3 regions of the Streptomyces sp. DT224 genome follow, and region 1 is predicted to be linked to each of the others. Evidence: riboswitches for the same ligand, from Rfam matches in the RefSeq annotation. Region 1 holds a riboswitch; each other region holds the start of a gene.
What was found. Region 1 has a riboswitch for cobalamin ahead of ACLQ2N_RS29010 (CbtB domain-containing protein). Riboswitches for the same ligand answer to the same signal wherever they lie in the genome.
Positions count from the first base shown of each region.

Region 2: linked by a shared signal. The riboswitch ahead of ACLQ2N_RS00825 (ribonucleoside-diphosphate reductase subunit alpha) and the one ahead of ACLQ2N_RS29010 (CbtB domain-containing protein) in region 1 are both predicted to bind cobalamin.
Region 3: linked by a shared signal. The riboswitch ahead of ACLQ2N_RS18510 (cobalamin biosynthesis protein) and the one ahead of ACLQ2N_RS29010 (CbtB domain-containing protein) in region 1 are both predicted to bind cobalamin.

Region 1 covers NZ_JBNCLI010000012.1:213,068-223,503, reverse strand. The annotation lists gene ACLQ2N_RS29040 (bifunctional aldolase/short-chain dehydrogenase) at 1-2,023, shown strand, start outside; gene ACLQ2N_RS29035 (rhamnulokinase) at 2,187-3,689, shown strand; gene ACLQ2N_RS29030 (pirin family protein) at 3,907-4,872, opposite strand; gene ACLQ2N_RS29025 (tetratricopeptide repeat protein) at 4,994-5,341, shown strand; gene ACLQ2N_RS29020 (GNAT family N-acetyltransferase) at 5,408-5,902, shown strand; gene ACLQ2N_RS29015 (CbtA family protein) at 5,968-6,747, opposite strand; gene ACLQ2N_RS29010 (CbtB domain-containing protein) at 6,780-6,995, opposite strand; adenosylcobalamin (AdoCbl) riboswitch at 7,041-7,132, opposite strand; gene ACLQ2N_RS29005 (histidine phosphatase family protein) at 7,257-7,874, shown strand; gene ACLQ2N_RS29000 (dihydrolipoyl dehydrogenase family protein) at 7,831-9,267, opposite strand; gene trxA (thioredoxin) at 9,387-9,776, shown strand; gene ACLQ2N_RS28990 (hypothetical protein) at 9,802-10,131, opposite strand; gene ACLQ2N_RS28985 (LacI family DNA-binding transcriptional regulator) at 10,386-10,436, opposite strand, start outside.
Region 2 covers NZ_JBNCLI010000001.1:172,005-182,440, reverse strand. The annotation lists gene ACLQ2N_RS00845 (extracellular solute-binding protein) at 1-554, opposite strand, end outside; gene ACLQ2N_RS00840 (GntR family transcriptional regulator) at 836-1,606, shown strand; gene ACLQ2N_RS00835 (DUF3311 domain-containing protein) at 1,845-2,099, shown strand; gene mctP (monocarboxylate uptake permease MctP) at 2,096-3,712, shown strand; cobalamin riboswitch at 3,778-3,902, shown strand; gene ACLQ2N_RS00825 (ribonucleoside-diphosphate reductase subunit alpha) at 4,046-6,457, shown strand; gene ACLQ2N_RS00820 (ribonucleotide-diphosphate reductase subunit beta) at 6,457-7,476, shown strand; gene ACLQ2N_RS00815 (hypothetical protein) at 7,478-7,690, opposite strand; gene ACLQ2N_RS00810 (GlxA family transcriptional regulator) at 7,772-8,746, shown strand; gene ACLQ2N_RS00805 (D-Ala-D-Ala carboxypeptidase family metallohydrolase) at 8,777-9,508, opposite strand; gene def (peptide deformylase) at 9,653-10,291, opposite strand; gene ACLQ2N_RS00795 (tetratricopeptide repeat protein) at 10,387-10,436, opposite strand, start outside.
Region 3 covers NZ_JBNCLI010000007.1:48,819-59,254, forward strand. The annotation lists gene ACLQ2N_RS18495 (class II aldolase/adducin family protein) at 28-708, opposite strand; gene ACLQ2N_RS18500 (inorganic phosphate transporter) at 852-2,123, shown strand; gene ACLQ2N_RS18505 (hypothetical protein) at 2,156-2,389, shown strand; cobalamin riboswitch at 2,535-2,660, shown strand; gene ACLQ2N_RS18510 (cobalamin biosynthesis protein) at 2,784-3,773, shown strand; gene ACLQ2N_RS18515 (cobyric acid synthase) at 3,770-5,323, shown strand; gene ACLQ2N_RS18520 (putative cobaltochelatase) at 5,320-7,332, shown strand; gene cobO (cob(I)yrinic acid a,c-diamide adenosyltransferase) at 7,332-7,931, shown strand; gene ACLQ2N_RS18530 (cobyrinate a,c-diamide synthase) at 7,925-9,295, shown strand; gene ACLQ2N_RS18535 (ZIP family metal transporter) at 9,310-10,032, opposite strand; gene ACLQ2N_RS18540 (cobalamin biosynthesis protein) at 10,039-10,436, shown strand, end outside.

The sequences.
Region 1 (10,436 bases):
AGTCGCCGCCCTCCTCGACCGTGCGCAGCGGCTGGGCTCCGACCCGCGCAACACCAACTACGCGGGCGGCAACGCATCCGCCAAGGGCACCGTCCCCGACCCCGTCACCGGCTCGGACACCGAGCTGATGTGGGTCAAGGGGTCCGGGGGCGACCTCGGCACCCTCACCGAGGACGGTCTCGCCGTCCTGCGGCTCGACCGGCTGCGGGCCCTGAGGGACGTGTATGCGGGAGTGGAGCGCGAGGACGAGATGGTCGCCGCCTTCGACTTCTGCCTGCACGGGAAGGGCGGAGCGGCGCCATCCATCGACACCGCGATGCACGGTTTGGTGGATGCCGCTCACGTGGATCACCTCCACCCGGACTCCGGCATCGCGCTCGCCTGCGCCTCGGACGGGGAGAAGCTGACGGCACAGTGCTACGGGGGGAAGGTGGCCTGGGTGCCGTGGCGGCGTCCCGGGTTCCAGCTCGGCCTGGACATCGCGGCGATCAAGGATGCCCACCCCGAGGCCGTCGGCGTGGTCCTGGGCGGGCACGGGATCACCGCGTGGGGTGCCGGCGCCGAGGAGTGCGAGGCCAACGCGCTGTGGATGATCCGCACGGCGGAGGCCTTCCTCGCGGATCACGGCAAGGAGCAGCCGTTCGGCGTTCCGCTGGCCGGCTACGGGGCGCTGGAGGCCGTGGAGCGTCAGGCACGGGCCGCCGCGCTCGCGCCTGTCATCCGTTCCCTGGCCTCGCAGGACCGGCCGCAGGTCGGCCACTTCACGGACACCGACGTCGTCCTCGACTTCCTCGCGCACGACCAGCACCCGCGTCTCGCCGCTCTGGGCACCTCGTGCCCGGACCACTTCCTGCGCACCAAGGTCCGCCCGCTCGTCCTGGACCTGCCGCCTGCGGCCCCGCTGGATGAGGCCGTGGCCCGGCTGAAGGAACTGCATGCCGAGTACCGCGAGGAGTACGCCGCCTACTACGCCCGGCATGCCACCCCCGACTCGCCGGCCATGCGCGGCGCGGACCCCGCGATCGTGCTGGTGCCGGGCGTCGGGATGTTCTCGTACGGCAAGGACAAGCAGACCGCGCGGGTGGCGGGCGAGTTCTACCTCAACGCGATCAACGTCATGCGCGGCGCCGAGGCCGTCTCCTCCTACGCCCCCATCGATGAAGCGGAGAAGTTCCGCATCGAGTACTGGGACCTGGAGGAGGCCAAGCTGCGGCGGATGCCGAAGCCGAAGCCCTTGGCGACGCGTGTGGCGCTGGTGACGGGTGCGGGCTCGGGCATCGGCAAGGCCATCGCGCACCGGCTGGTCGCCGAGGGCGCCTGCGTGGTCGTCGCCGACCTGAACGGCGAGAACGCCGCTGCCGTGGCCGAGGAGCTGGGCGGCCCGGACAAGGCCGTCGCGGTCACCGTGGACGTCACCTCCGAGGAGCAGATCAGCGCCGCGTTCCGTGCGGCCGTTCTCGCGTTCGGGGGGGTCGATCTCGTGGTCAACAACGCCGGGATCTCGATCTCGAAGCCGCTGCTGGCCACGACCGCGAAGGACTGGGACCTCCAGCACGACATCATGGCCCGGGGGTCCTTCCTCGTCTCCCGCGCGGCCGCCGGAGTCATGATCGAGCAGGGCCTGGGCGGCGACATCGTGTACATCGCCTCCAAGAACGCCGTCTTCGCCGGACCGAACAACATCGCCTATTCCGCCACCAAGGCCGACCAGGCCCACCAGGTCCGCCTTCTCGCCGCCGAACTCGGCGAGCACGGCATCCGCGTCAACGGCGTCAACCCCGACGGCGTCGTCCGCGGTTCGGGCATCTTCGCCGCGGGATGGGGGGCGCAGCGCGCCGCGACGTACGGCATCGAGGAGGACGAGCTCGGTGAGTTCTACGCCCGGCGCACGCTGCTGAAGCAGGAGGTCCTGCCCGAGCACGTCGCGAACGCGGTGTTCGCCCTCACAGGCGGTGACCTCACCCACACCACCGGCCTGCACATCCCCGTCGACGCCGGTGTCGCTGCGGCCTTCCTCCGCTGAGCACCCTCGATCGCCTGGGGCGGGTGACTGACGCACCCGCCCCGGTGCACCGCGGACCGGCGGCACGATGCCGGCCGAGGCCCGGCCCTGACACCAGGCCCGGCACGGCGCCGCCGGTCCGCCATTCCCCAACTTCCCGATGAGCCGCCCGCACCGCAGAGGTATGCACCCCGTGACCAGCACTCCCCCGCCCTCCGCGTTCGCCGCGGTCGATCTCGGCGCCACCAGCGGACGGGTGATCGTCGGCCGTGTGGGCCCGGACCGTCTCGACCTCACCGAAGTGCACCGCTTCGGCAATACCCCCGTGCGGCTGCCGGACGGCCTGCACTGGAACGTCCTGGCCCTGTTCCAAGAGATCCTCGACGGACTGCGTGAATGCGCCCGCTCCGGCGGCGTCGCCTCCATCGGTGTCGACACCTGGGCCGTGGACTACGGCCTCCTGGGCAGCGACAACGCCCTCCTCGGCAACCCCTTCCACTACCGCGACTCGCGTACCGAGGGCATCGCCCCGGGCGTCTGGGCAGAAGTCTCCGCCGAGACGCTGTACAGCATCACGGGCCTCCAGCACCTCCCCTTCAACACGGTCTTCCAGCTCGCGGCCGGCACGGGAGCCGTTCAAAGGGACGCCGCCCGCACCCTGCTGCTCATCCCGGATCTCCTGATCCACTGGCTGACCGGATCGTTGGGTGCCGAGGAGACCAACGCCTCCACCACCGGTCTCTTCGACGCCCGAACCGGCACCTGGTCCCACCACCTCATGAAGCGGCTCTCCCTCGACCCGGGCCTCTTCCCGCCCCTGCGCAGGCCCGGAGACGCGGCGGGTACCCTCCTCCCCCACGTAGCCGCCTGCACCGGACTCCCCTCGCATACGCCGGTGACTACGGTCGCCTCCCACGACACCGCCTCCGCAGTCGTCGCCGTACCCGCCACCGAAACCGGCTTCGCGTACATCTCCTGCGGAACGTGGTCCTTGGCCGGCCTCGAACTCGACGCCCCCGTCCTCAGCGCCGCCTCCCGAGCGGCGAACTTCACCAACGAACGCGGCATCGACGGCACCGTGCGCTACCTGCGCAACATCATGGGCATGTGGCTCCTGGAAGAATGCCGGCGCACGTGGGACAAGGAGGGCCTCCCCACCCACATCCCCACGCTGCTCACCGAAGCCGCGGAGGCTCAACCGTTCGCCGCGGTCCTCGACCCCGACGCCCCGGAGTTCCTCGCCCCCGGCGACATGCCCACCCGCATCCGCGCATACTGCGCCCGCACCGGACAACCCATCCCCGCCACACAGGGCGCCATCGTCCGCTGCATTCTGGAAAGCCTGGCCCTCGCACACCGCCGCGCCCTGCGCCAGGCCGCCGAGCTCGCCGGCCGCGACATCACCCGCATCCACCTCGTCGGCGGCGGATCACGCAACGAACTGCTCTGCCAACTCACCGCCGACGCCACCGGCCTGCCCGTCGTCGCCGGCCCCAGCGAAGCCACCGCACTCGGCAATATCCTCGTCCAAGCCCGAGCCGCCGGCCTGGTGGGCGGCCTTCCCGACATGCGCCGCCTCGTCGCCCGCACCCAGCACCTGCGGCACTACACCCCTCAAGGCAACAGCGCCGCCTGGGACGCGGCCGCCGCCCGAATCGGCGCACCGACGCACCCGATGATCCCGTGACGCCGGAGCCCCAGATCTCCTATCCCAGGCGGCCAGGAGACGGACCACTGCGGTCGCGGGCCCATGGCCCAGGGATTGCCCTCCCACGCCAGCCGGCGCACGGCGGCGGTGCTCACGGAAGTCCCACGCCCCCGAGTGGCGGTCTCGGCAAGCTTGTACGCCTTGATCCGCGGACGCGCCCCGGGAAGGCTGCGACAGCCCTCGGAGGAATCGCAGCTCAGCGCACCCGCCCCCGCGGCTTCAGTCCCACGTCCGGCAGCGCCGGCGCCGGAATGGGCGGCCCGTCGTAGCCGTGTACGGCCCCGAACCGGTCGCCGCCCATCCAGTCCTCCCGGGCCCGGGCGATCTCGTCCTGGGTCCTGCCCACGAAGTTCCACCACATGATCAGCTCCTCCTCGAACGGTTCGCCGCCCAGGAGCATCAGGCCCGCGTCGGACTCCGCGCGGAGCGGGAGCTCGGTGCGGCCGCAGCCGAGGTAGAGCATGGAGCCGGGGAGGACCGGGACGCCGTCGACCTCGGCCTCGCCGGACATCGAGAGCACGGCGTACTCGAAGTCGGGGTCCAGGGGGAGCCGGGCCCGCGCGCCTCGGGTCAGCGAGAGGTCGGCGCCCACGATCGGGGTGTACGCGGTGCCGGGCGAGGTGGCGCCGTCGAGGTCGCCCAGGATCACCGTGGCCGTGAGGCCGGGGGCGGTGACCGCGGGCAGGTCGCTGTGGTGCTGGAAGTGGGGATCCGCGAAGCGGTGCGCGTCCGGGAGCGCCACCCAGAGCTGGGCACCGTGGAGCAGGGCGGCGTGCGGCTTGGGGCTCTCCTCGGAGTGGCTGATCGCGCGGCCGGAGGTCATGAGGCCGAGTTCGCGCGGGCGGATCGTCTGGAGGCTGCCGAGGCTGTCGCGGTGCAGGACCTCGCCCTCGTGCAGCCAGCTGACGGTCTGGAGGCCCATGTGGGGGTGCGGCGGCACCTGCATCCCGGGTTCGTCGGCGATGTCGTCGGGGCCGTAGTGGTCCACGAAGGCCCAGGCACCGACCATCCGGCGGCCCAGGTTGGGCAGCAGCCTGCGGACCTCGGTGGACTCGCCGAGCCGCACCGTGCGCGGGGCCAGCAGTTCGCGTACGGGCTCCGCGACGACGAAACCCCGGCCCCCGCAGACGGTGGGGACGGCCTGGCGATCGAGATTGCTCATGGCGCTCAACCTATTCCGCTGCGGGCGGGGGCGGGTGGCACCCACGCCGGATGATTAGTGGAATGTTAAACCACCTATCGGTGTTGTGCGGATCGGACACCCGCCCGGCCGAGGAGACGACATGAGCGACAGCTACTACGAGTTCGGAACCGCCGCCGAGCGCTGGGAGCGCGCGGGATTCTTCTTCGACGCGAAGGAGTACACGACCGCGGCACGCATCCTGGACGGCCTCGTCGCGGAGGTCCCGGAGCAGGTCGCGCCCCGGCTGCTGCTGGCCCGCGCCTACTACCACTCGGCGAGCCTCGGGCGGGCCGAGACGGAGCTTCGCGCGGTTCTGGAGCGCGATCCGGTGGAGCACTACGCCCGCCTGATGCTCGGCCGGACCCTGGAGCGCCAGGGGCGGCAGGCCGAGGCGGACACACAGCTGCGGCTGGCGGCAGCGCTGTCCGGTGACCTCGGGCCGGCGTGAGCGCGTCCCGGCACCCGCCATATTCCAGGTGCCGGGAACGGCGGCCACGTGATACTCCACAGGACCATGAACGACCTTGAGACGCCGCGCCTGTTCCTGCACCCCATGAGCCCCGCCGACGCCGAGCACGTCGCCGCGGGTTCGCCGCCGGCCGGGGCGCGCTGGGCTCCCGGCTACCCCTCCCCCGGCGAGCGGGGCGCCGCCTCGCGCTTCCTCACGACCTGCGCGGACACCGGCGACCCCACCCCGTTCTGCTCGTACGAGATACGGCTCCGGGCCGATGGTGTGGTCATCGGCGGCATCGGCTTCCACGGGGCGCCGGACGAGCGGGGCGGCGTCACGATCGGGTACGGGCTCGTGGAGTCGGCGCGCGGACGGGGCTATGCCTCCGAGGCGCTGCGGGCGCTGCTCCGGTTCGCGCGGGGACAGGGCGTCGCCCGGGTGCGCGGGGACGCCGACACGGGCAACATCCCCTCGCAGCGGGTCATGGCGGCGGCCGGGATGCGCCTCGTGGGCGAGGACGCCTCGCTCACGTACTACCTGGTCGAGTGGGCGGCGTAGGACGGGCGGAGCCTGCCGGTGACCCACCCGGCGGGCTCCGCCCGTCGCCTCGTCCACGGCGGCCGTCAGCCCACGGCGGCGGCCGTCCGGTTCGTCCGGCCGTCCGCGAGCGCGTCGGCCCTCGGCACCAGCAGCCGTTCGGTGAGGTGGCCGAAGAGCAGGCCGAACGCGGTCCACAGCGTGGCCTGCACCGCGAGCGTGGCCAGCCGGAACTGCCACAGCAGCGTGGCCGGGAAGTCCGTGCCGACCTCGTTGAACGAGGGCAGGAACACATAGGCGAGGGCGATCAGCAGGACGTAGCCGGCCGCCGCCGCGACCGTCGCGTTCCAGTTGCCCAGGCGGCGTGCCAGCCGCCTGCCGGCGATGACGGCGGCGACCGCGAGCAGCACGCTGAGGGCGACCATCAGGAAGAACAGCGCGGTGCGTTCGCCGATGGTGTCGGGGTTGCCGACGGCCGGCGGGTTGGCCGGGTACTTCAGGAACGGCACGACGTACACGCTGAGCAGCGCGGCGCCCGAGATCAGCGCGGCCGTGACCCTGGGGCCGAACCGGCCCATCCTGCCCAGCGCATAGCAGAAGACGAGCGCGGCGATGCCGCCGGCCGCGACGCCGAAGACGAGCACCCCGGTGGCCAGGCCGGCGGTGGACTGCACGCCCCTGCTGACGAGTTCCTCGCCGGCGCCGTGGTGGTGGCCGTGGGCGCTGTGCGCGGCCTCTTCGATGGCGATGGCCGCGTCGACCCTGGACTCGCCGAGGAAGTAGGCGACGAGCAGCGCGAGCGCCCCCGCGGCCAGTCCGGCGAGCATGCCGCGGATCAACAGGGCTCTGACAGATATGGAGTTCATGAGGGATTCCCCTGGATCAGCCGGTGGGGCGGTCAGTGGCAGGGGAAACCGAGCAGGTGACGGCCGTCGTGGACCCACTCGTGGACGCCTTCGCCCGAGATGAGGGCCGTGGCCCCCTGTTCGGCGCCGACGAAGTAGAGCAGGACCAGCATGAGGATGCCGAAGAAGACCGCCCAAGGAGCAATGGCCTTCAGGGAGATGGGGGTGATGGCGGGTGCGCCGGTTGCGGGGGCAGCACTCTGTGCCATGGCAGAACCTCCTGTGGGAACACGCGTCCCGTTCGTGGTGCCTGAGACGAGGGTGCTGGGTCTGACTTCCCGCGTGCGCGGGTACACAGTGGCGCGACCGTGCCGGATTCTCACCGGACTTCCGTCACACCCTCGTCATGTCGTCGCGACCATACCGCCTGGGCACCGGGCTCCGCCATGCCCCCTGCAAGCGGCCGGTGGGACCCGGATGCCATGGTGTGCTGGGCCGCGGGGCCTGTGTTCCGGGAGTTGAGGGCGGGTATGACGGTACGGGTGATGCTGATCTCACCGGCAATGAACGCGGCGTTGCGTGAGGCCCGGTTCGCCGGTGACGCCACGCTCGACGTGTCGGGTGTGCGTACGGCACGACTGGCCGCACCACACGTCCCGGACGCGGACCGGGCGGTGCACGGCCCGTCCCAGCGGTGCGCCCGTACGGCGGCGGCACTGGGCCTGCGCTCGATGGGCGAACCCGCGCTTCGTGATTGGGAGTTGGGCCGCTGGACGGGTGCCCGGCTGGACGAGGTGAGCACGCGCGAGCCGGCGGAAGTGGCCGCCTGGCTGGCCGACCCCTCGGCCGCCCCGCACGGCGGCGAGTCGCTGCTCGGCCTGTGCGCGCGGGCGGGGGCCTGGCTCGACTCGCTGAGCGGTGCCGGCCGGGTGCTGGCCGTCGCCGAACCGTCCTTGGTGCGTGCGACCGTGGTCCACGCGCTCGCGCTGCCGCCACCGGCGTTCTGGCGCCTCGACGTCGCCCCGCTCACGCTGACGGAGCTGAGCGGCCGGCCGGGGCGCTGGAACCTGCGCGTGGGGCGGCCGCTCGCCCCGCCGGGCCCGGCTACCCCCGGTACGTCTCCAGCAGCCTCAGCCACACCTCGCTGATCGTCGGGTAGGAGGGGACCACGTGCCACAACCGGTCGACGGGGATCTCGCCCGCGACCGCCATGGTCGCCGAGTGGAGCAGTTCGCCGATGCCGGGGCCGACGAAGGTGACACCCAGCAGGACTTCGCGGTCGAGGTCCACCACCATGCGGGCACGGCCCCGGTAGCCGTCCGCGTACAGGCCCGACCCGGCCACGGAGGCGAGGTCGTAGTCAACGGCGCGGACGCGGTGGCCGGCCTGTTCCGCCTCGGCCAGGGAGAGGCCCACCGAGGCGGCCTCCGGGTCGGTGAAGACGACCTGCGGGACAGCCCCGTGGTCGGCGGTCGCCGCGTGGGCGCCCCAGCGGGCGGTGTCCAGTGGCCTGCCCTGCGCGCGGGCCCCGATCGCGTCGCCCGTGATGCGTGCCTGGTACTTGCCCTGGTGGGTCAGGAGCGCGCGGTGGTTGACGTCGCCGGCCGCGTAGAGCCAGTCCGTGCCCTCGACCCGGCAGGTGTCGTCGACGGTGAGCCAGGAGCCGGGTTCCAGGCCGACCGTCTCCAGGCCCAGGCCGTCGGTGCGCGGGGCGCGACCGGTGGCGAAGAGGACCTCGTCGGCCTCGACGCTCTCGCCGTTGTCGAGTTCCACGGTGACCGGTCCTTCGCCGTCCGGGCGGCGTACGGCGGTGGCCGAGACTCCGGTACGGATGTCCGCGCCGGCCCCGGTGAGCGCCTCGGCGACCAGCTCGCCGGCGAACGGCTCCATCCGGGGCAGCAGCCCCTGGCCGCGCACGAGCATGGTGACCTCCGCGCCGAGCGCGTTCCACACGGTGGCCATCTCGACGCCGACGACTCCCCCGCCCACCACGACGAGCCGGCCGGGGACCGCCTTGGCGCTCGTCGCCTCGCGGCTGGTCCAGGGGCGGGCTTCCTCGATGCCGGGCAGGCCGGGGACCACGGCCCTGCTGCCCGTGCAGACGGCGACGGCGTGCCGGGCGGTGAGCCGGTGCTCCGTGCCGTCGGGCGCGGTGACGGTGACCTGCTTGACGCCGGTCAGCCGGCCGTGGCCGCGGAAGATGTCGGCCCCGATCCCGTCGAGCCAGGCGACCTGCCCGTCGTCCTTCCAGTGCGAGGCGTACTCGTCGCGGTGGGCGAGGACGGCGGCGGCGTCCAGCGGTCCCTGGACGGCGCCGCTCAGGCCGGGGACGCGGCGGGCGTCGGCGCGGGCGACCACGGGTCGCAGGAGCGCCTTGCTCGGCATGCACGCCCAGTAGGAGCACTCACCGCCGATCAGCTCCGACTCGACCACCGCGGTGGTCAGCCCGGCGGCCCGGGCCCGGTCCGCCACGTTCTCACCCACCGGACCTGCTCCGATGACCACGACGTCGTACTCGACGGGCTCCGCTCCATGTGTCATGCGGCTCATTCTGGCGGGGGGTGTGGGCGTCGGCCACATGGGCAGGCACGGAATAGCACGAGATCGGGCACCGTTGACCCGGACACGTCTCATACGGGCACAGGAAGAGGGAGCAACGCATGAGCACCGTAGAGCTCACCAAGGAAAACTTCGACCAGGTCGTCAGCGACAACGAGTTCGTCCTGATCGACTTCTGGGCTTCCTGGTGCGGCCCGTGCCGGCAGTTCGCCCCGGTGTACGACGCGGCGTCCGAGCGCCACACGGACCTGGTCTTCGCGAAGGTCGACACGGAGGCGCAGCAGGAGCTGGCGGCGGCCTTCGAGATCCGGTCGATCCCCACGCTGATGATCGTGCGGGACAACGTGGCGGTCTTCGCGCAGCCCGGCGCACTGCCGGAGGCGGCTCTGGAGGACGTGATCGGCCAGGCCAGGAAGCTGGACATGGACGAGGTGCGCAAGGCCGTCGAGGCCGAGCAGCAGAAGGGCGAGGCGGAGGGGCAGCAGCAGTAGCACCGCCTGCCCCCGCGGGGCTGCCTCAGGTGTCGGCCGCGCGCTCCGCGACCCGGGCCGAGAGCCCGTACGGGAGTTCCGACCCGTCGACGAGGAGGCCCTCGACGGCTTTGGTCCTCGGGTCGATGTCCGCCACCATGCCGTCCCCCGCGTACCGGGGATAGCCGGTCTCGCCCGTCTCACCCGTGGCGGTGACCACGGCCGACCGGATGGCGGCGCCCGGTCCCCCGCCGTCGGAGCCCTTGGCCGCGGCGCCCCTGACGCTGGCCCCCGTCGCGCCTTCTCCGGTCGCGGGGGCCTTGTCGTCGGTGAACTCGGGGACGATGAGGATTTCGTAGCTCTGCGGATCGCTCATGGCCAAGACGCTAGGGCCTGTCCGGCGGATCTTCGCGGATCAGCACGCGGCATCTGGTGCATCCCCACGTTCTCGGCTTCGCTCGAACAGGGGAGACCCCACTCCTCGGCGTGCGCCCGGATCATCCTTGTACTGGATGTACTTGGATGATTCGGGCGTGCGGCGAGAATGCGTGCCAGGCGTCGTGGGCCCACGAAGATCCGCCGGACAGGCCCTGGGCACGGGCGGTGCGCCGCGCAGGTCGTCGGTCCGGCTCAGCTGGATTCCCGTCGTACGGTGCGGGCGCGCAGCAGGTCGTGCCGCTC
Region 2 (10,436 bases), on a different contig from region 1:
TGGACCTTGTCCATGGCCTTGAGGAAGTCGTCCTCGGTCTGCGGAAGGACGTCGCTGCCGGTGCCGGCCTTCAGCATGTCCTTGTTGTAGACCGCCAGGCGGGCGGAGGCGTAGTAAGGAACGCAGTAGATCTTGCCCTCGTAGGAGCAGGTGTCCTTCAGACCCTTGATCCAGGTGTCCGAGTTCTCGTACTTCGAGGTGTCGATCTCGCCGAGCGCGCCGTTGAGGATGTACTGCATGGTCTCGGTGTTGCCGAGTTCGACAACGTCCGGGAACTTGTCGCCACCGAGGGAGGTGTCGAGCTTCTTGACCTTGTCCGCCCAGCCCTGGTACTGGATCTTGACGTTGACGTTCGGGTACTTCTTCTTGAACTGGGCGTTGACGTCCTTGACCAGTTCGGGCCAGGTCGACTGGGCCTCGCCCATGAGCCAGACAGTCAGGTCTTCCTTGCGGTCCTTCGGGTCCTTCGAGGACGTCTTGTCGTCCGAACCACACGCCGCGATGGAAACCAACATGCCCGCGACGCCGATCGCCGCGATGAGCTTGCGCTTCACGCCACCCTCCTCAGGGATGCTGCAACCCCCTCCCCACCGCGCGAAAACGTCGACGAGTACCTCTGGGGCTGGGACCTGGTCTTTAATGGTTTAGACCAGTACCGGGAGCTTGGCCTAGACCTTTAGGGGTGTCAAGGGTGTATAAGAAGTGCACTCGCGTCCGTTATACGACCGACACCTGAGGGAGGGCGACGAGCCGTGACCGGACCGTGCCACCATGTGAGCCGCGACAGACGGAGGAGCCGGTGACGGCAGCAACGCAGCAGTCGGGAAGGCGGGCCATGGGCGCCGACGGGGGCAGTTCGGAGAACGAGACGGGTGCGGGCGCCGGGACGCGCACCGCGCGCGTACCGAAGTACTACCGGCTGAAGCGCCACCTCCTCGACATGACGGACACCATGCCGCCGGGCACCCCCGTGCCCCCGGAACGGACCCTGGCCGCCGAGTTCGACACCTCGCGCACCACCGTGCGCCAGGCGCTCCAGGAACTGGTCGTCGAGGGCCGGCTGGAACGCATCCAGGGCAAGGGCACCTTCGTCGCCAAGCCGAAGGTCTCCCAGGCCCTGCAACTCACCTCGTACACCGAGGACATGCGCGCCCAGGGGCTCGAACCGACCTCGCAGCTCCTGGACATCGGCTACGTCACCGCCGACGACACGCTCGCCGGGCTGCTCGACATCAGCGCCGGCGGCCGGGTCCTGCGCATCGAGCGCCTGCGCCTGGCGAGCGGTGAGCCGATGGCCATCGAGACCACGCACCTCTCCGCCAAGCGCTTTCCCGCACTGCGCCGTTCACTGGTCAAGTACACCTCGCTCTACACCGCGCTCTCCGAGGTGTACGACGTCCGGCTGGCCGAGGCCGAGGAGACCATCGAGACCTCCCTGGCCACCCCGCGCGAGGCCGGGCTGCTCGGCACCGACGTGGGCCTGCCGATGCTGATGCTCTCCCGGCACTCGCTGGACGAGCGGGGCGAGCCGGTCGAGTGGGTGCGCTCCGTCTACCGCGGCGACCGCTACAAGTTCGTGGCCCGCCTGAAGCGGCCGCTGGACTGACCCCTCGTACGCACGTGCCCCGAACGGCCCCCGGACCCGCCTCCGGGGGCCGTTCGGCGCTCCCCGGCAGGGCTCGGCCCGGACCAGCCCTCGGACGTTTGCCGCCATTGGGGCCATCCGACCGGTCCGTGAAGACCGTTGCCGGACCGCAATGCGGACGGGGGGTGACGGTGGCCTGGTCCCTCGCCTAGATTTCCTGCGCATTACAGGTGATCAGCGAGGGGACGGAGTCGCCGCCATGCCGGAAGAACCAGAAGGAAAGCCACCCACCGTCACACCGATGCGGGTGGTCATCGCCCTGTGCCTCATCGCGCCGTTCGTGGCGATGCTCTGGGTGAGTTCGTACGCGAAGATCGACCCGACCTTCATCGGCATCCCGTTCTTCTACTGGTACCAGATGCTCTGGGTACTGATCTCCACCGCGCTCACGATGATCGCGTACAAGCTGTGGCAGCGTGACCAGCGCGCCCGCAAGGGGGGTGCGTCCGCATGAAGGACGGTGTGAACGGCATCGCGCTCGGCGTCTTCATCTTCTTCTTCCTGGCCGTCACGGTCATGGGCTTCCTGGCCGCCCGCTGGCGCAGGGCCGAGAACGAGGCCACCCTGGACGAATGGGGCCTGGGCGGACGGTCGTTCGGCACCTGGGTCACCTGGTTCCTGCTCGGCGGCGACCTCTACACCGCGTACACCTTCGTCGCCGTGCCCGCGGCGATCTACGCGGCCGGCGCGTCCGGCTTCTTCGCGGTGCCGTACACCATCCTGGTGTACCCGCTGATCTTCACGTTCCTGCCCCGCCTGTGGTCGGTCTCGCACAAGCACGGGTACGTCACCACCTCGGACTTCGTCCGCGGCCGGTTCGGCTCGAAGGGTCTTTCGCTGGCCGTCGCGGTCACCGGCATCCTCGCCACCATGCCGTACATCGCGCTCCAACTCGTCGGCATCCAGGCGGTGCTGGACGTGATGGGCGTCGGCGGCGGCGAGAACACCAACTGGTTCGTCAAGGACCTGCCGCTGCTGATCGCGTTCGCGGTGCTCGCCGCGTACACCTACTCCTCGGGACTGCGGGCGCCCGCGCTGATCGCGTTCGTCAAGGACGGGCTGATCTACCTGGTCATCGCCGTGGCGATCATCTACATCCCGATCAAGCTGGGCGGCTTCGACGACATCTTCGCCTCCGCCCAGGACAAGTTCACCAAGGCGGGCGCGGGCGGTCTCGCGCCCGCTGCGGCCGGCCAGTGGGGTTACGCCACGCTGGCGCTCGGGTCCGCGCTCGCGCTGTTCATGTACCCGCACTCGATCACGGCGACGCTCTCCAGCCGCAGTCGTGAGGTGATCCGCCGCAACACCACCATCCTGCCGCTGTACTCGCTGATGCTGGGCCTGCTCGCGCTGCTCGGCTTCATGGCGATCGCCGCCGGCGTGAAGGTGGACAACGGCCAGCTCGCCATCCCGCAGCTGTTCGAGAACATGTTCCCCGACTGGTTCGCGGGGGTGGCGTTCGCCGCGATCGGCATCGGCGCCCTGGTGCCGGCCGCGATCATGTCCATCGCCGCGGCGAACCTGTTCACGCGCAACATCTACAAGGACTTCCTGAAGCCGGACGCGACGCCCGAGCAGGAGACCAAGGTCTCCAAGCTGGTCTCGCTGCTGGTCAAGGTCGGCGCGCTCGCCTTCGTCCTCACCATGGACAAGACCGTCGCGATCAACTTCCAGCTGCTGGGCGGGATCTGGATCCTCCAGACGATGCCGGCGCTGGTGGGCGGACTGTTCACCCGGTGGTTCCACCGCTGGGCGCTGATCGCCGGCTGGGCGGCCGGCATGATCTACGGGACGGCTGCCGCGTACGGGGTCGCCAGCCCGACGCAGAAGCACTTCGGCGGGTCCTCCAAGGAGATCCCGGGCCTCGGCGAGATCGGCTACATCGGCCTCACCGCCTTCGTGCTGAACGTCGTGGTCGTCGTCGTCCTCACCTTCGTCCTGAACGCCGTGAAGGCGCCCGTAGGCACCGACGAGACCTCCCCGGGCGACTACACCGGGGACGTGGGCGACCCGGGTGTCCAGGAGAAGCTGCCGCCGGCCACGGCGGGGGCGCCGGGCGGTCACTGACCGCACACCTTTACCGCACGCGACACAACATGTGGGGGCCGTCCGGCAGGGCGGCCCCCACATGTATGCTCATGCTCGCTGTCGCCGCAGGGGAATCCGGTGTGAATCCGGAACTGTCCCGCAACGGTGTATGCGGTGCGCGTTCGCGCATCCGTGGAGTCCGAGGACCTGCCGACAGCGCATCCGGCTCGACCGAACCGGATGCCCTGACGTCCGGGCCTCGTGGGATGGGCCGGTGGACGCCGCACGGAGTGCCGCCCCGCCCGGGCCCCCTCCTGCCCGGCTGCCCCCGCGCTCCCCGCCGGACCGGAGCCGAGCGAGGGAGAGCACCACGTGACCATCGCGCCAGCCGATCCGGCCTCAGCGCCGAAGACGGCCGAGTCCGAAGCCACCGGACCCGCGAGCGACGGACCGGGCACCGCACTGCTGCGGACCCTGACCGACCTCACCGCCGATCTGCCCGACACCGACCCCGGACGCGTCGCCGCCGCCGCCCTGCGCGGCCGCAACGCCCGGTCGGACGAGGCCGAGCTGCGCTCGCTGGCCACCGAGGCCGCGGCGGGCCTCATCGCCGAGGACCCCGCCTACTCCCGGCTCGCCGCCCGCCTGCTCACCCGGACCATCGCGGACGAGGCCGCGGGCCAGGGCGCCACCTCGTTCTCCGCGTCCGTCGCCGTGGGCCACCGCGAGGGCCTGATCGCGGACCGGACCGCCGAGTTCGTGACGCTGCACGCGGGGGCGCTGGACGCCCTGGTCGAGCGGTCCCTCGCCGACGGGGCCGACGACCGCTTCGGCTACTTCGGACTGCGCACCCTGCACAGCCGCTACCTGCTGCGCCACCCGATCACCCGCCAGGTCATCGAGACCCCCCAGCACTTCATGCTCCGGGTCGCCTCCGGGCTCGCCGAGGACACCTCCGGGCGCGCGCTGGACGAGGTCGCCGCGCTGTACGGGCTGATGAGCCGGCTGGACTACCTGCCGTCCTCGCCGACGCTCTTCAACTCCGGCACCCGCCACCCGCAGATGTCGTCCTGCTACCTGCTCGACTCGCCGCTGGACGAGCTGGACTCGATCTACGACCGCTACCACCAGGTGGCCCGCCTCTCGAAGCACGCGGGCGGCATCGGCCTCTCGTACTCCCGCGTCCGCGCCCGGGGCTCCCTGATCCGGGGCACCAACGGGCACTCCAACGGCATCGTGCCGTTCCTCAAGACGCTCGACGCCTCCGTCGCGGCCGTGAACCAGGGCGGCCGGCGCAAGGGCGCCGCCGCGGTCTACCTGGAGACCTGGCACGCGGACATCGAGGAGTTCCTGGAGCTCCGCGACAACACGGGCGAGGACCAGCGGCGCACGCACAACCTGAACCTGGCGCACTGGATCCCGGACGAGTTCATGCGCCGCGTGGACGCGGACACCGCCTGGTCGCTGTTCTCCCCGGCCGACGTGCCCGAGCTCGTGGACCTGTGGGGCGACGCGTTCGACGCCGCGTACCGGGCGGCCGAGGCGAAGGGCCTGGCCCGCAAGACCATGCCGGCCCGCGAGCTGTACGGCCGGATGATGCGGACCCTGGCGCAGACCGGCCAGGGCTGGATGACGTTCAAGGACGCCTCCAACCGCACGGCGAACCAGACCGCCGAGCCGGGCAGGGTGGTGCACTCCTCGAACCTGTGCACCGAGATCCTGGAGGTCACCGACGACGGCGAGACGGCCGTCTGCAACCTCGGCTCGGTCAACCTCGGCGCGTTCGTCAAGGGCTCCTCGATGGACTGGGAGCGGCTGGACGCCACCGTGCGGACCGCGGTGACCTTCCTCGACCGGGTCGTGGACATCAACTTCTACCCGACCGAGCAGGCCGGCCGGTCCAACGCCCGCTGGCGGCCGGTGGGCCTGGGCGCCATGGGTCTCCAGGACGTCTTCTTCCAGCTGCGGCTGCCCTTCGACTCGCCCGAGGCCCGGGCGCTCTCGACCCGGATCTCCGAGCGCGTCATGCTCGCCGCCTACGAGGCGTCCTGCGACCTCGCGGAGCGGTCGGGCCCGCTGCCCGCCTGGTCGGAGACCCGGGCCGCGCGCGGGGTGCTGCACCCGGACCACTACGCCGTGGAGCTGAACTGGCCGGAGCGCTGGGAGGCGCTGCGGGCCCGGATCGCGAAGACCGGGATGCGCAACTCGCTGCTCCTGGCGATCGCCCCGACCGCGACGATCGCCTCGATCGCGGGGGTCTACGAGTGCATCGAGCCCCAGGTCTCCAACCTCTTCAAGCGGGAGACCCTGAGCGGTGAGTTCCTCCAGGTCAACGGATATCTGGTGGACGAGCTGAAGCGGCTCGGCGTGTGGGACGCGCGGACGCGTGAGGCGCTGCGGGAGTCGAACGGCTCGGTGCAGGGCTTCGCCTGGGTCCCGGCGGACGTGCGGGCGCTGTACCGCACGGCGTGGGAGATCCCGCAGCGCGGCCTGATCGACATGGCGGCGGCCCGTACGCCCTTCCTCGACCAGAGCCAGTCGCTCAACCTGTTCCTGGAGACGCCGACCATCGGCAAGCTCTCCTCGATGTACGCGTACGCCTGGAAGCAGGGCCTGAAGACGACGTACTACCTGCGGTCGCGTCCGGCGACCCGGATCGCCCGTGCCGCGTCCGGGGCCGCGTCGACCGCCGCCCCCATCCCCGTACAGCAGGCGCAGGCTCCCGACGCGGACGCGATCGCCTGTTCCCTGGAGAACCCCGAGTCCTGCGAGGCATGCCAGTAATGAGCACCACCCCCACCGAGAAGAACCTGCTGGACCCGGGCTTCGAGCTCACCCTGCGGCCCATGCGCTACCCGGACTTCTACGAGCGCTACCGGGACGCGATCAAGAACACCTGGCACGTGGAGGAGGTCGACCTCCACTCGGACGTGGCGGACCTCGCCAGGATGACGCCCGCCGAGCAGCACCTGATCGGGCGCCTCGTCGCGTTCTTCGCGACCGGTGACTCGATCGTCGCCAACAACCTGGTGCTGACGCTGTACAAGCACATCAACTCCCCCGAGGCGCGGCTGTATCTGTCGCGGCAGCTGTTCGAGGAGGCCGTGCACGTCCAGTTCTATCTGACGCTGCTCGACACCTACCTGCCCGACCCGGACGACCGCGCGGCGGCGTTCGCGGCCGTGGAGAACATCCCGTCCATCCGCGAGAAGGCGCAGTTCTGCTTCCGGTGGATGGACTCGGTGGAGAAGATCGACCGGCTGGAGTCGAAGGCCGACCGCCGCCGCTTCCTGCTGAACCTGGTCTGCTTCGCCGCGTGCATCGAGGGGCTTTTCTTCTACGGCGCCTTCGCGTACGTGTACTGGTTCCGCTCGCGCGGGCTGCTGCACGGTCTCGCCACGGGGACCAACTGGGTCTTCCGCGACGAGACGATGCACATGAACTTCGCGTTCGAGGTCGTGGACACGGTCCGCAAGGAGGAGCCGGACCTCTTCGACGACGCCCTCCAGCAGCAGGTCACCGACATGCTGAAGGAGGCCGTCGAGGCGGAGCTGCAGTTCGGCCGCGACCTGTGCGGCGAGGGGCTGCCCGGCATGAACACCGAGTCGATGCGCGCGTACCTGGAGTGCGTCGCCGACCAGCGGCTCACCCGGCTCGGCTTCCCGGCGGTGTACGGATCGCAGAACCCGTTCTCGTTCATGGAGCTCCAGGGCGTCCAGGAGCTCACGAACTTCTTCGAGCGCCGCCCCTCGGCGTACCAGGTGGCCGTGGAGGGCACGGTCGCCTTCGACGACGACTTTTAGCCTAGATCCTCGCCCAGCTTCTGACGTACGGACGCCGTGCGGCCCCCACCGGCCGCGCGGCGTCCGCGCTTTGCGGTGGGCGGGTGCTCCGGTCCTGTTCCGCTTCGCGCAGCTCGCGGTCGATGCGGCGCTCGCGGGCCATGCCGACCAGCGCGGGCAGCAGGACGAGGGCGAAAAGGACGGAAATGCCGAGGATGTTCTGGAATGTGTTCATGCCTCTACTGTCCTCGTTCCGGAGGAACGGCGGCAGTGGCAGGACTGTCACACAGCATCGAATTACTGCCACACTGGTTCCATGCTGAACAATGTCGCCGCCCTGATGCTCGACGATGTCCATCCCTTCGAACTCGGCGTGCTCTGCGAGGTGTTCGGCCTCGACCGCAGCGACGAGGGCCTGCCGGTGCACGATTTCGCCGTGGTCTCCGCCGAGGGGCCCCAGCTGCGGACCCACGCCGGTTTCACCATCCGCACCCCCTACGGCCTCGACCGGCTGGAGGAGGCCGACCTCATCGCCGTACCGGCCGGCAGCCGCTTCGGGGAGCGCGAGTTCCCCGAGGAGGTCCTGGTCGCCCTGCGCCGGGCCGTGGAGCGGGGCGCCCGGGTGCTCAGCGTCTGCTCGGGGGCGTACCTCCTGGGCGCGGCCGGGCTGCTGGACGGCCGCCGCTGCACCACGCACTGGCGGCACGCCGACGACCTGGCCCGCCGCTTCCCCAAGGCCGTCGTCGAGCCGGACGTGCTGTACGTGGAGGACGGGCCGGTCACCACGTCGGCGGGGACGGCGGCGGGGATCGACGCCTGTCTGCACCTGGTCCGCCAGGCGTACGGACCGGCCGCCGCCAACACCATCGCCCGCCGCATGGTGGTGCCGCCGCACCGGGACGGCGGGCAGGCGCAGTACATCCAGCGCCCGCTGCCGCGCACCCGGTGCGACACGGTGGGCGACACGCTGGCCTGGATGGAGCGCCACCTCGACCGCGAGATGACCGTCGAACAGCTCGCCGACCGGGCGCACATGTCGCCGCGCACCTTCGCCCGCCGCTTCCAGCAGGAGACCGGGACCACCCCGTACCGCTGGCTGCTGCGCCAGCGCGTCCTGCTGGCCCAGCACCTGCTGGAGACATCCGACGAAACCGTCGACACCATCGCCGACCGGACCGGCTTCGGGACGGCGGCGGCCCTGCGCCATCAGTTCGTACGGGCCCTGGACACCACACCGCAGGCGTACCGGCGCACCTTCCGGGGCCCGTCGGCGGTCGGCGAGGCGGCCTGACCGAGTGCCCGACGGGCCCCGCCGAGGGGGTCAGATACCGCAGTTGGGCGCCGACCAGTAGTGGCTGGGGCTCTGGTCGACGTGGACGTGGTCGTTGTGGTCCGGGTAGCCCGGGCCGAGGATGGTGTGGAAGCCGTGGTAGCGGGCCTCACCGGCGAGGGTGCAGAAGGCGATCCCGCCGAGGTCGGCCGCGTCTCCGTACAGATGGCGACTGTTGGACGCGCCGCCGACCGCGCTGTTGCAGGAGTACGAGCGGAAGCCGCTGTTGACGCTGATCGGTCGGTCGCCCAGCGCGTGACGCAGCGCCTCCAGCTTCCACATGGTCCTCAGCGCGTTGGCCTTCGCCGTGGCCGCCGAGACCGCACCGCCCGACCAGGTGCTGTTGCAGCGGTTCATCTCGGCGTACGTGAAGTGCGCCGGGGTGCAGTCGCTGTCCTGGAGGGCGTAGATCTTGGACTGGGTGGCGGGGCCCGCGATGCCGTCGGCGGCCAGCCCGTAGGCGGCCTGGAAGCGCTTGACGGCGGCGGTGGTGGCGGGCCCGTACGAGCCGTCGATGGCCAGGACGGAGTTGTACCCGGAGTACCCGGCGACCCGTATCTGGAGCTGGGAGACGTCGTTGCCGGTGGCGCCCGGACTCAGGGTGCGGGTCCAGGTGTAGCAGTCGTCGGCCTGCGCGGTGCCGGCGGTGACGACGGCACCGCCCAAGGCAAACGCCATGGTCATGACAAGGCTGAGCAGGAGTCGTGCGGAACGTCTGATCACGGGGGCTCCTCACCACTGTCGAAGGTGTGGTGCATGAGCCTGTCGGATGAGGCGGCGCGCGTCAACTACGCGTGTAGAAAAGGCGGTTGACGAAAAGACGAACGCGGCGCGGGGACGGGCCCGCGCCGCGTTCCGATCCCGGGATCAGTCGTTGGGGACGACCTCGTAGCGCGGGGTGTTCTCCGCCATCTGCCGCAGCGCGTCCTTGCGCTCGCGCTTGGAGAGCCGGTCGATGTACAGGTAGCCGTACAGGTGGTCCGTCTCGTGCTGGAGGCAGCGCGCGAAGTAGCCCGTGCCGCGCACCCGGACCGGATTGCCCTGGGCGTCCTGGCCGCGCACCACCGCGTAGTCCGGGCGGGCCAGCTTGGCGTACGCCGTCGGCACGGAGAGGCAGCCCTCGCCGGAGTCGTCCAGCACCCGCGCCTCGGGCGGCAGCTCCTCCAGGACCGGGTTGCAGACGGCGCCGACGTGCCGCACGCCCTCGTCGTCGGGGCAGTCGTAGACGAAGACCTTGAGGTCGACGCCGATCTGGTTGGCGGCCAGGCCGACGCCCTCCGCCGTGCGCTGGCTCGCGAACATGTCGTCGATCAGCGCGGCGAGGTCGTCGCCGAACTCCGTGACGTCCTTGCACTCCTTGTGCAGGACCGGGTTGCCCACGACCGTGATCGGACGGGAGGTACCGCGCTCGCGGTGTGCCGTCTCGCGCGCCTCACAGTCCTCGGTGTCGATGAGGAAGCCCTCCTCGTCGACGCTGACCTGCTCGTCCGTCTCCTGCTGCGCCATGTCCGCCGTACGCCTTCCTCAAAACCCGAATCGGTGCGCGTACAGCCTAAGGGCTGTCCGGCGGATCAGGGCCGGACAGACCTCGCGGGCACCGGTCAGCAGACTTCTTCGAGATCGCGCCACTCGCGGGTGTCCGGGCTGTCCG
Region 3 (10,436 bases), on a different contig from region 1:
GGGCCGTCCGGTACCGCCCGTGTCGCTTCAACGCCGTCCGGCGCCGCCTCGGCCTTGTTGCCCGTACCCCTTGAGCGCCTCCCGGACCTCGCCCAGCTGGTCCTCCGAGAGCAGGGCCGGGGTACGGCCGGGTACGGCGCTCGCGGTGAGCCAGACGTGGCAGAGCCATTCGAGCTGGGCGGTGCGGTCGTACGCCTCGTCGAGGGTGGCGCCGTACGTGACGGTGCCGTGGTTGGCGAGCAGGCAGCCGGTGCGGTCGCGCAGGGCGGTGAGCATGTTCGCGGCCAGTTCGGGGGTGCCGTACCGGGCGTAGGGGGCGACGCGGACCGTGCCGCCGAGCATCGCGGCGGCGTAGTGGACCGGGGGGACCTCCGTGACCAGGGTGGAGACGGCCGTGGCGTGGACCGCGTGGGTGTGCACGACGGCCTTCGCGTCAGTGTTCCGGTAGACGGCGAGGTGGAGGGGAAGTTCGCTGGTGGGAGCGAGTGTCCCGAAGGTCTGGTTGCCTTCCGGATCGACGCCGGTCAGGTCCTCGGGGCCCAGCTGGTCGTACGCCACTGCGCTGGGGGTGACCAGCACCGTGTCGCCGATCCGCAGCGAGACGTTTCCGGAGGTTCCGACGACCAGGCCCTCGGCCGCCGTGCGGCGCGCCGCGGCGACGACCGCCTCCCATCCCCGGGCGATCGCGTCGTGCTCTCGGTCACTCATACGAAGATCCTTTCCGGCCCCGCCCCGGGCGCCGCCCGGCCACCGCTCCGGGGGTCACCGCAGCGTCCTGCTCAGTTCATCTTCCGTTCACTCAAGTTGCCTACGTTCCACGTGCCAATGACGTCGAACGATTGCCTGGGTAAATGGAACACATCACGCTGCTGCTCGCGATAGTGATCGTGACAGCTCTAGTGTTCGATTTCACGAACGGTTTCCACGACACCGCCAACGCGATGGCCACGACCATCTCGACCGGCGCACTCAAACCCAAGACGGCGGTCGCGATGTCCGCCGTTCTGAATCTGGTCGGCGCGTTCCTGTCCGTGGAGGTCGCCAAGACGATCTCCGGCGGGATCGTCAACGAGGACGGCCTCAGAACCGAGGTCATCTTCGCGGCGCTCGTCGGCGCCATCCTGTGGAATCTTCTGACCTGGCTGGTCGGGCTCCCGTCCAGCTCCTCCCACGCACTGTTCGGCGGCCTCATCGGCGCCGCGGTGATGTCCGCCGGCTGGTCGTCGGTCAACGGGGGCACCGTCGTCACCAAGGTGCTGCTGCCCGCCGTCGCCGCCCCGATCGTGGCCGGCGTGGCCGCGCTCCTGGCCACCCGGCTCACGTACCGGATCGGCGGGAAGATCCGGAACGACGCCCAGGAGAAGGCCACCGCCAAGGGCTACCGGGCCGGCCAGATCGCCTCGGCCGGGCTCGTCTCGCTCGCCCACGGCACCAACGACGCGCAGAAGACCATGGGCATCATCACTCTCGCCCTGGTCACCGGCGGCGTCCTCTCCCCCGGCTCCAACCCGCCGGTCTGGGTCATCGTCAGCGCCGGCCTGGCCATCGCGCTCGGCACGTACCTCGGCGGCTGGCGCATCATCCGCACCATGGGCAGCGGCCTGACCGAACTGAAGCCCCCGCAGGGCTTCGCCGCCCAGACCAGCGCGGCCACCGTCATCCTGGCCTCCTCGCACCTCGGCTTCTCCCTCTCCACCACGCAGTCCTGCTCCGGGGCCGTGATGGGCGCGGGCCTCGGCCGGGCCGGGGGTGTGGTCCGCTGGTCCACCGCCACCCGGATGTTCGTCGCCTGGGGCCTGACCCTGCCGGCGGCCGGTCTGGTCGGCGCGGGTGCGGAGTTCCTGACGAAGCAGGGCACCTGGGGCGTCGTGGTCGTCGCGGCCCTCCTGGTCGCCGGTTCCGGGGCGATCTGGGTGCTCTCGCGCCGCACGCCCGTCGGCCACGGCGATGTCGCGCCCGGCACCGAGGACGCCGCCCCGGCCGAGCCCGCGGGTGTCGTCACCCAGGCCATCGCGGCCGTGAGCCCGCCGCCCACCGCGGCCCAGGCGCACGACCTCGCCGCCACCATTCCGGCGCCCGCCGGTCCCGTCGCCGCCGATCCGGCCCGACCCGCCACGGTCTGACAGACCCCGGTACTCCGGTAAGGACACCCCGTATGAACATCGACTGGGCAGCTCTGGGCACCGTCTTCGGCGTCTCCCTCGTCACCACCGTCGCCCTGGTGGGCCTCTTCACGCTCGGCATCGTCGGCCTCTCCAAGCAGCCGGAGCCGGCTGCCGGGGGCGGTCCGGCGGGCTCCTCGCTCCTGCTGGCGCGCGCCGGGGCGTACGTCTGCTTCGGGCTGTGCGCGGCGGCGGTCGCGTACGGGATCTATCTGATCGTCGCCTGACGCACCGCCTCCCCCGGGCCGGACGCACCTCGTGCGCGTCCGGCCCGATGTGCGTCCGCCCCCACCGTGCCGCCGCAGGTCAACGGCGAGTTGACGGGCGTTCGCGGGGCGTGGTGGACTGCCGGAGCCATTACGGCGACAGCAGAGGAAGCCGGTGCGAATCCGGCGCGGTCCCGCCACTGTCACCGGGGAGCGGTCCCCCACCGCACGTCACGGCCCGCGCGAGCGGGCTGGAAGACCGGGGTCCCGCCGATCCGGAAGCCAGGAGACTCTCGTCGCCGTCACGTCGAACCAGGGCGCGGACCCTGAGTGAGGACATACCGCCATGCCCGGCTGCCGTGCGACCTTCTCCCCACGCCCTCTGTCGGCAGCCTCGGGTGCGGTCGGCTGAACCGTGCGTGCCGATCGCATCTACGCGTACGGCGCCACCGCCGGCCTGATCGCCGACCTGCTGCTCGGTGACCCCCGCAGGGGGCACCCGGTCGCCGCCTTCGGGCGGGCCGCCGCGGCCGTCGAGGACCGGCTCTGGCGCGACCATCGCGGCCGGGGCGCCCTGCACACCCTGATCTGCGCGGGGGGCGCCGCCGGGAGCGCCGCGCTCGCCGCCCGCGCCCTGCGCCGCCGTCCCGTCGCCTCCGTGGCCCTGACCGCCGCCGCCACCTGGTTCGTCGTCGGCGGTACGTCGCTGGGGCGCGAGGCCCGGGCCATCGGCGGGGCGCTCGCCGCCGGCGACATCGAGTCGGCCCGGGAGCGGCTGCCCCACCTGTGCGGGCGCGACCCACAGGCGCTGGACGGCCCCGGGATCGCGCGTGCCGTGGTGGAGTCCGTCGCCGAGAACACCTCGGACGCCGTGGTCGGCGCCCTCGTCTGGGGCGCCCTCGCCGGGGTCCCCGGGCTCGTCGGCTTCCGCGCCGCCAACACGCTCGACGCGATGGTCGGCCACAAGTCGCCCCGTTACCTGCGGTACGGCTGGGCATCCGCCCGGCTGGACGACCTCGCCGGCTGGCCCGGAGCCCGGCTCACCGCCCTGCTCGCCGTGGCCTCCGGCGGCCGCCCCCGGGAGGCGGTACGGGCCTGGCGGGCCGATGCCGCGAAGCACCCGAGTCCCAATGCGGGGCCCGTGGAGGCGGCGTTCGCCGGGGCGCTCGGCGTACGGCTGGGCGGGACCCTCGCGTACGGGGGGCGCGTCGAGCACCGGCCCGTGCTCAACGGGGAGGCGGGCCGTGCCGTGGAGACCGGGGACATCGAGCGCGCCGTGCGGCTCTCGCGCCGGGTGGGCGTGCTCGCCCTCGGCGTCGGCGTGGCCGCCCGGCTGGGCGCGGGGGCGGTCGCGCGCCGGATCGCGGGACGGACCGGGAGACCTCAAGGACGGAGAACGATATGAGCGGCGGACTGCTGGTCGCCGGAACCACGTCGGACGCGGGCAAGAGCGTCGTCACGGCGGGCATCTGCCGCTGGCTGGTGCGCCGGGGGGTGAAGGTCGCCCCGTTCAAGGCGCAGAACATGTCACTGAACTCCTTCGTCACCCGCGAGGGCGCCGAGATCGGCCGGGCCCAGGCGATGCAGGCCCAGGCCGCCCGCGTCGAACCGACCGCCCTGATGAACCCGGTGCTGCTCAAGCCCGGCGGCGACCGCTCCAGCCAGGTCGTCCTGATGGGGCGGCCGGTCGGCGAGATGAGCGCCCGCGGCTACCACGGCGGACGGCAGGAACAGCTGCTGTCCACCGTCACGGACTGCCTGGAGCAGCTGCGGAGCACGTACGACGCGGTGATCTGCGAGGGCGCCGGCTCACCCGCCGAGATCAACCTGCGGCGTACGGACATCGTGAACATGGGCATCGCCCGGGCCGCGCGCTTTCCGGTCGTGGTGGTCGGGGACATCGACCGGGGCGGGGTCTTCGCCTCCTTCTTCGGCACGACCGCGCTGCTCGCGCCCGAGGACCAGGAGCTGATCGCGGGGTATCTGGTCAACAAGTTCCGGGGCGACGTCTCGCTGCTGGAACCGGGCCTGGACATGCTGCGCGACCTGACGGGCCGTCCCGCATACGGGGTGCTGCCCTTCGCTCACGGGCTCGGCATCGACGAGGAGGACGGCCTGCGGGTGTCGCTGCGCGGCACCGTACGCGAGTCGGCGGTCGCCCCGCCGCACGGCGAGGACGTCCTGCGCGTCGCCGTGTGCGCCATCCCGCTGATGTCGAACTTCACGGACGTGGACGCGCTGGCCGCCGAACCGGGCGTCGTCGTGCGGTTCGTGGACCGGGCCGAGGAGCTGGCCGACGCCGACCTCGTCATCGTGCCGGGCACCCGGGGCACCGTGAAGGCGCTCGCCTGGCTGCGCGAACGCGGGCTCGCCGACGCGCTGCGGCGGCGCGCCGCCGAGGGCCGGCCGGTGCTCGGCATCTGCGGCGGCTACCAGATCCTCGGGGAGCACATCGAGGACGAGGTCGAGTCGCGCGCCGGGCGGGTCGACGCGCTCGGCCTGCTGCCCGTGCGCGTCCGCTTCGACCGCGAGAAGACCCTCGCCCGGCCGTCCGGCCAGGCGCTCGGCGCGCCCGTCGAGGGGTACGAGATCCATCACGGCGTCGCCGAAGTGGGCGGCGGGGAGCCGTTCCTGACGGACGGCCGGGGCACCCCGCTGGACGGCTGCCGGTCCGGTGCCGTCTGGGGCACCCACTGGCACGGTTCGCTGGAGAGCGACGCCTTCCGCCGCCTCTTCCTGGCCGAGGTCGCCCGGCTCACCGGCCGCCGCTTCGTGCCCGCGCCCGACACCTGCTTCGCCGGCCTGCGCGAGGAACAGCTCGACCGCCTCGGCGACCTGATCGAGGAACACGCGGACACCGACGCGCTGTGGCGGCTCATCGAGTCGGGCGCGCCGTCCGGTCTGCCGTTCATCCCGCCGGGAGCGCCCGCCACCCCCGTCAAGGAGGCCCTGTGAGTACGCCTTACCCCTTCACCGCCATCGTCGGCCAGGACGACCTGCGGCTCGGGCTGCTGCTCAACGCGGTCAGCCCGGCCGTGGGCGGGGTCCTGGTCCGCGGCGAGAAGGGCACCGCCAAGTCGACCGCCGTACGCGCGCTGGCCGCGCTGATGCCGGAGGTCCCCGTCGTGCCGGGGTGCCGCTTCTCGTGCGACCCCGCCGCGCCCGATCCGGCGTGTCCGGACGGCCCGCACGAGGACGTCTCCGGCGTGTCGCGGGCGGCGCGGACCGTGGAGCTGCCGGTCGGCGCCTCCGAGGACCGGCTCGTCGGGGCGCTCGACATCGAACGGGCCCTCGCGGAGGGCGTCAAAGCCTTCGAACCGGGGCTGCTCGCGGACGCGCACCGCGGAATCCTGTACGTGGACGAGGTCAACCTCCTCCACGACCATCTGGTCGACCTCTTGCTGGACGCCGCGGCCATGGGGGCCTCGTACGTGGAGCGCGAGGGCGTCTCCGTACGGCACGCGGCGCGGTTCCTGCTCGTCGGGACGATGAACCCGGAAGAGGGCGAGCTGCGCCCCCAACTGCTCGACCGGTTCGGGCTGACCGTCGAGGTCGCGGCGTCCCGGGAGACGGACCAGCGGGTGGAGGTGGTGCGGCGGCGGCTCGCCTACGAGGACGACCCGGCGGCCTTCGCGGCGCGCTGGGCCGGCGAGGAAGCGGAGTTGCGGGACCGGATCACGGCCGCGCGGGCGCTGTTGCCCGACGTGGTGCTCGGCGACAAGGCGTTGCGGCAGATCGCGGCGACCTGCGCGGCCTTCGAGGTCGACGGGATGCGCGCGGACATCGTCATGGCCAGGACCGCGACCGCGCTGGCCGCGTGGGCGGGGCGCACCGACGTAGGTGCCGAGGACGTCCGGCAGGCGGCGCTGCTCGCGCTCCCCCACCGGCGCAGGCGGAATCCCTTCGACGCGCCGGGCCTCGACGAGGACAAACTGGACGACACGCTGGAGCAGAACGGCGGCGGGGACGACGAGCCGGAGCCGGACGGGCCTGGTGGCGGCGGGGGCGGCGGGGGCCTTCCGCCCCAGGGGGACGGGCCCGACACGCCGCCCGCGCCCGCCGACGGGGCGGACGACACGCCCGGGGTCCCCTTGCCCGGGCAGGGCGGCGAGCAGCAGCCCGTACGGGCCGGTGAGCCGTTCCGTACGAAGATGCTGAGCGTGCCCGGTCTCGGCGAGGGCGCGGCGGGGCGGCGGTCCCGGGCGCGCACCGAGCACGGGCGGACGACGGGCGCGCGGCGGCCCGAGGGCGCGCTGACGAAGCTGCATCTGGCGGCGACGGTCCTGGCCGCCGCCCCGCACCAGCGGGCACGGGGCCGGTCCGGCCGGGGGCTCGTGGTGCGGCGGGACGACCTGCGGCAGGCGACGCGGGAGGGGCGCGAGGGCAACCTCGTGCTGTTCGTCGTGGACGCCTCCGGGTCGATGGCCGCCCGGCAGCGCATGGGCGCCGTGAAGGGCGCGGTGCTGTCCCTGCTGATGGACGCCTACCAGCGGCGCGACAAGGTCGGTCTCGTCACCTTCCGGGGCCGGGGCGCGGAGGTGGCGCTGCCGCCGACCTCGTCGGTGGACGCGGCGGCGGCCCGGCTCGCATCGCTGCCGACGGGCGGGCGCACCCCGGTGGCCGCCGGGCTGCTGAAGGCGCACGACGTGCTGCGGGTGGAGCGGCTGCGCGACCCGTCCCGGCGGCCCCTGCTGGTCGTGGTGACGGACGGGCGGGCGACCGGCGGGCCGGACCCGGTGGCGCTGGCCGCGCGGGCCGCCCGGCTGCACGCGGCCGAGGGCACGGCGTCGGTCGTCGTGGACTGCGAGGCGGGTCCGGTACGGCTGGGGCTCGCGGCGGATCTCGCGGCCCGGCTGGGCGGCACCGCCGTCACGCTGGACGAGCTGCGCGCCGAGTCGATCGCCGGGCTGGTCAAGGACGTCCGGGGCGCGGGCCGCGGGCACACCGACAGGAGGGTCGCGTAATGCCGCAGGGACAGCCGGAGAGCGTGCCGGACGACGGACTCACCACCCGGCAGCGGCGCAACCGGCCGCTGCTGATGGTGCACACCGGCATCGGCAAGGGGAAGTCGACCGCGGCCTTCGGGCTCGCGCTGCGCGCCTGGAACCAGGGGTGGCCCATCGGGGTCTTCCAGTTCGTCAAGTCGGCGAAGTGGAAGGTCGGCGAGGAGAACGCCCTGAAGGTACTCGGCGCGAGCGGCGAGGGCGGTTCCGTCGCCTGGCACAAGATGGGCGAGGGCTGGTCCTGGGTCCAGCGCGACGACCAGACGGACAACGAGGCGAAGGCCCGCGAGGGCTGGGAGCAGGTCAAGCGCGACCTGGCCGCCGAGACGTACCGGCTGTACGTGCTGGACGAGTTCGCCTATCCCCTGCACTGGGGGTGGATCGACACCGACGAGGTCGTCTCGGTGCTGCGCGACCGCCCCGGCACGCAGCACGTGGTGATCACCGGCCGCAACGCGCCCGCCGCGCTGCTGGAGGCGGCGGACCTGGTCACGGAGATGTCGAAGGTCAAGCACCCGATGGACGCCGGGCAGAAGGGCCAGAGGGGCATCGAGTGGTGAACATCCCCCGCCTGGTCGTCGCCGCGCCCTCGTCCGGGAGCGGCAAGACCACCGTCGCCACCGGGCTGATGGCCGCGTTCGCCGCGCGCGGGCTCGCCGTGTCCGGGCACAAGGTGGGCCCCGACTACATCGACCCCGGCTTCCACACGCTCGCGACGGGGCGCCCCGGACGCAACCTCGACGCGTACATGTCCGGGCCCGAGCTGATCGCTCCGCTGTTCGCGCACGGCGCGCGGGGGTGCGGGCTGGCCGTCGTCGAGGGCGTGATGGGGCTGTACGACGGCGCCTCGGGGCTCGGCGAGCTGGCGTCCACCGCGCATGTGGCGAAGCTGCTGCGGGCGCCGGTGGTGCTCGTCGTGGACGCGTCCTCGCAGTCGCGGTCGGTGGCGGCGCTGGTGCACGGGTTCGCGTCCTGGGACGCGGAGGTGCGGATCGGCGGGGTGATCCTGAACAAGGTGGGGTCCGACCGGCACGAGGCGCTGTTGCGGGAGGCGTTGGAGGAGTCGGGGGTGCCGGTGCTGGGGGTGCTCCGGCGGGTGGAGGGGGTTGCTGTGCCGTCGCGGCATCTGGGGCTGGTGCCGGTGGCGGAGCGGCGGTCCGACGCGGTGGCCGCTGTCGCGGCGATGGCGGGGCAGGTGGCCGCTGGGTGCGACCTGGAGGGGTTGCTGGCGCTGGCCCGGTCCGCGCCCGCGTTGCCCGGTGGGGGGTGGTCCGCCGATGAGGCGGTGGCGCCGGAAGGCATGCCTGAGGGGCGGACGGACGGGCGCCCCCTCGTCGCCGTCGCCGGTGGGGCCGCTTTCACCTTCTCGTACGCGGAGAACACCGAGTTGCTCGCCGCCGCGGGGGCCGACGTCGTGGCCTTTGATCCGCTGCGGGACGAGGCGTTGCCGCCGGGGACCCGGGGCGTGGTCATCGGGGGCGGGTTCCCCGAGGTGTACGCGCCCGAGCTGTCGGCCAACGAAGCGTTGCGGAAGGACGTGGCCGAGGCGGCGCTGTCGGGGGCGCCGGTGGCCGCCGAGTGCGCCGGGTTGCTGTATCTGGCGCGGTCGTTGGACGGGCTGCCGATGTGCGGGGTGCTCGACGCCGGCGCGCGGATGACCAAGCGGCTGACGCTCGGCTACCGGGACGCCGTGGCGCTCACCGACAACGTGCTGGCGCCCGCCGGGGCCCGGATGCGGGGGCACGAGTTCCACCGGACCGTCATCGAGCCCGGTGCGGGCGACGAGCCCGCCTGGGGCATGCACCGGCCCGAGCGGCGCGTGGAGGGGTTCGTCCGGGGCAACGTACACGCGAGCTACCTGCACACCCACTGGGCCGCGTCGCCCGGCACCGCCGCACGCTTCGTCGAGCGGTGCCGGGGGTGAACACGGGGGCGGGATCACTGCGCGAGGCCCACCACCAGCCAGATGAAGCACACCCCGGCCACCGTGCACAGCAGCGTGGAGCGGGCCGGGTGGTCGTGGTGGGCCTCGGGCAGGATCTCGGCGGCGGCGAGGTAGAGGAGCGCGCCGCCGAAGAAGCCGAGATAGCAGCCGAGCAGTTCCTCCGGCAGGGTGAACAGCAGCGTCGTCGCCGCCCCGACGACGGGCGCCGCCGCGTCCGCGAAGAGCATCGTGAGGGCCCTGCGGCGGGCGTTCCCGTAGAGGCTGGTGATCGTGTACGTGTTGAAGCCGTCCGCGAAGTCGTGCGTGATCACGGCGAGCGCGACGGCCGCCCCCATCCCGCCGCCGACCTGGAAGGCCGCGCCGAGCGCCACTCCGTCCATCAGGCTGTGGCCGACCATCGCGGCCGCCGCCGTCAGCCCGACCTGCGGGACGCGCTCCTCGGCCGCCCCATGTGCCGCCTGGCGCACCGCGAGCAGCCGCTCGACCAGGTGGGCGACGAGGAAGCCGCCGACGAACAGCAGCAGCGCCGCCGGGACGCCGAAGACCAGGCCGCCCGCCGCCTCGACCGCCTCGGGCAGCAGGTCCAGGCCGACCACGCCGAGCATCAGCCCGCCGGCCAGGCCGAGGACCAGGTGGCGGCGGTCGCTGACGCGCTGGGCGACCCAGCCGCCCGCCAGGGTCATCAGGAACGCGCCGAGCGCGACGAACACCGCCATGGCCTCTTGCTAGCCGATGGACCCCGCTCCGCGCATCTCGGCGCGCTCGTCGTCGGGGTCGGCGCCTCCCGGGGCGTCAGTGCCGACGAGGTGGCCGGGCTCGTTCTGGAGGTGCTGCGGGAGGCGGGGCTCACGGAGATCGCCGAGTTGGTCACCGTAACGGCGAAGGCCCGTGAGCCGGGGCTGCTGGCCGCCGCCGTCCGGCTCGGCGTCCCGCTGCGCGCCTACCCGGCGGAGGTGCTCGCCCGGGTCCCCGTCCCGCACCCCTCCGGCGCGGCGCTCGCCGCTCTGGGCACCCCCTCGGTGGCCGAGGCCGCCGCTCTCGCCGAGGGCGGCCAACTCCTCGTTCCCAAAAGGACGTCACGGCCGCGCGACGGGCGCCCGCCGATGGCCACCTGTGCGGT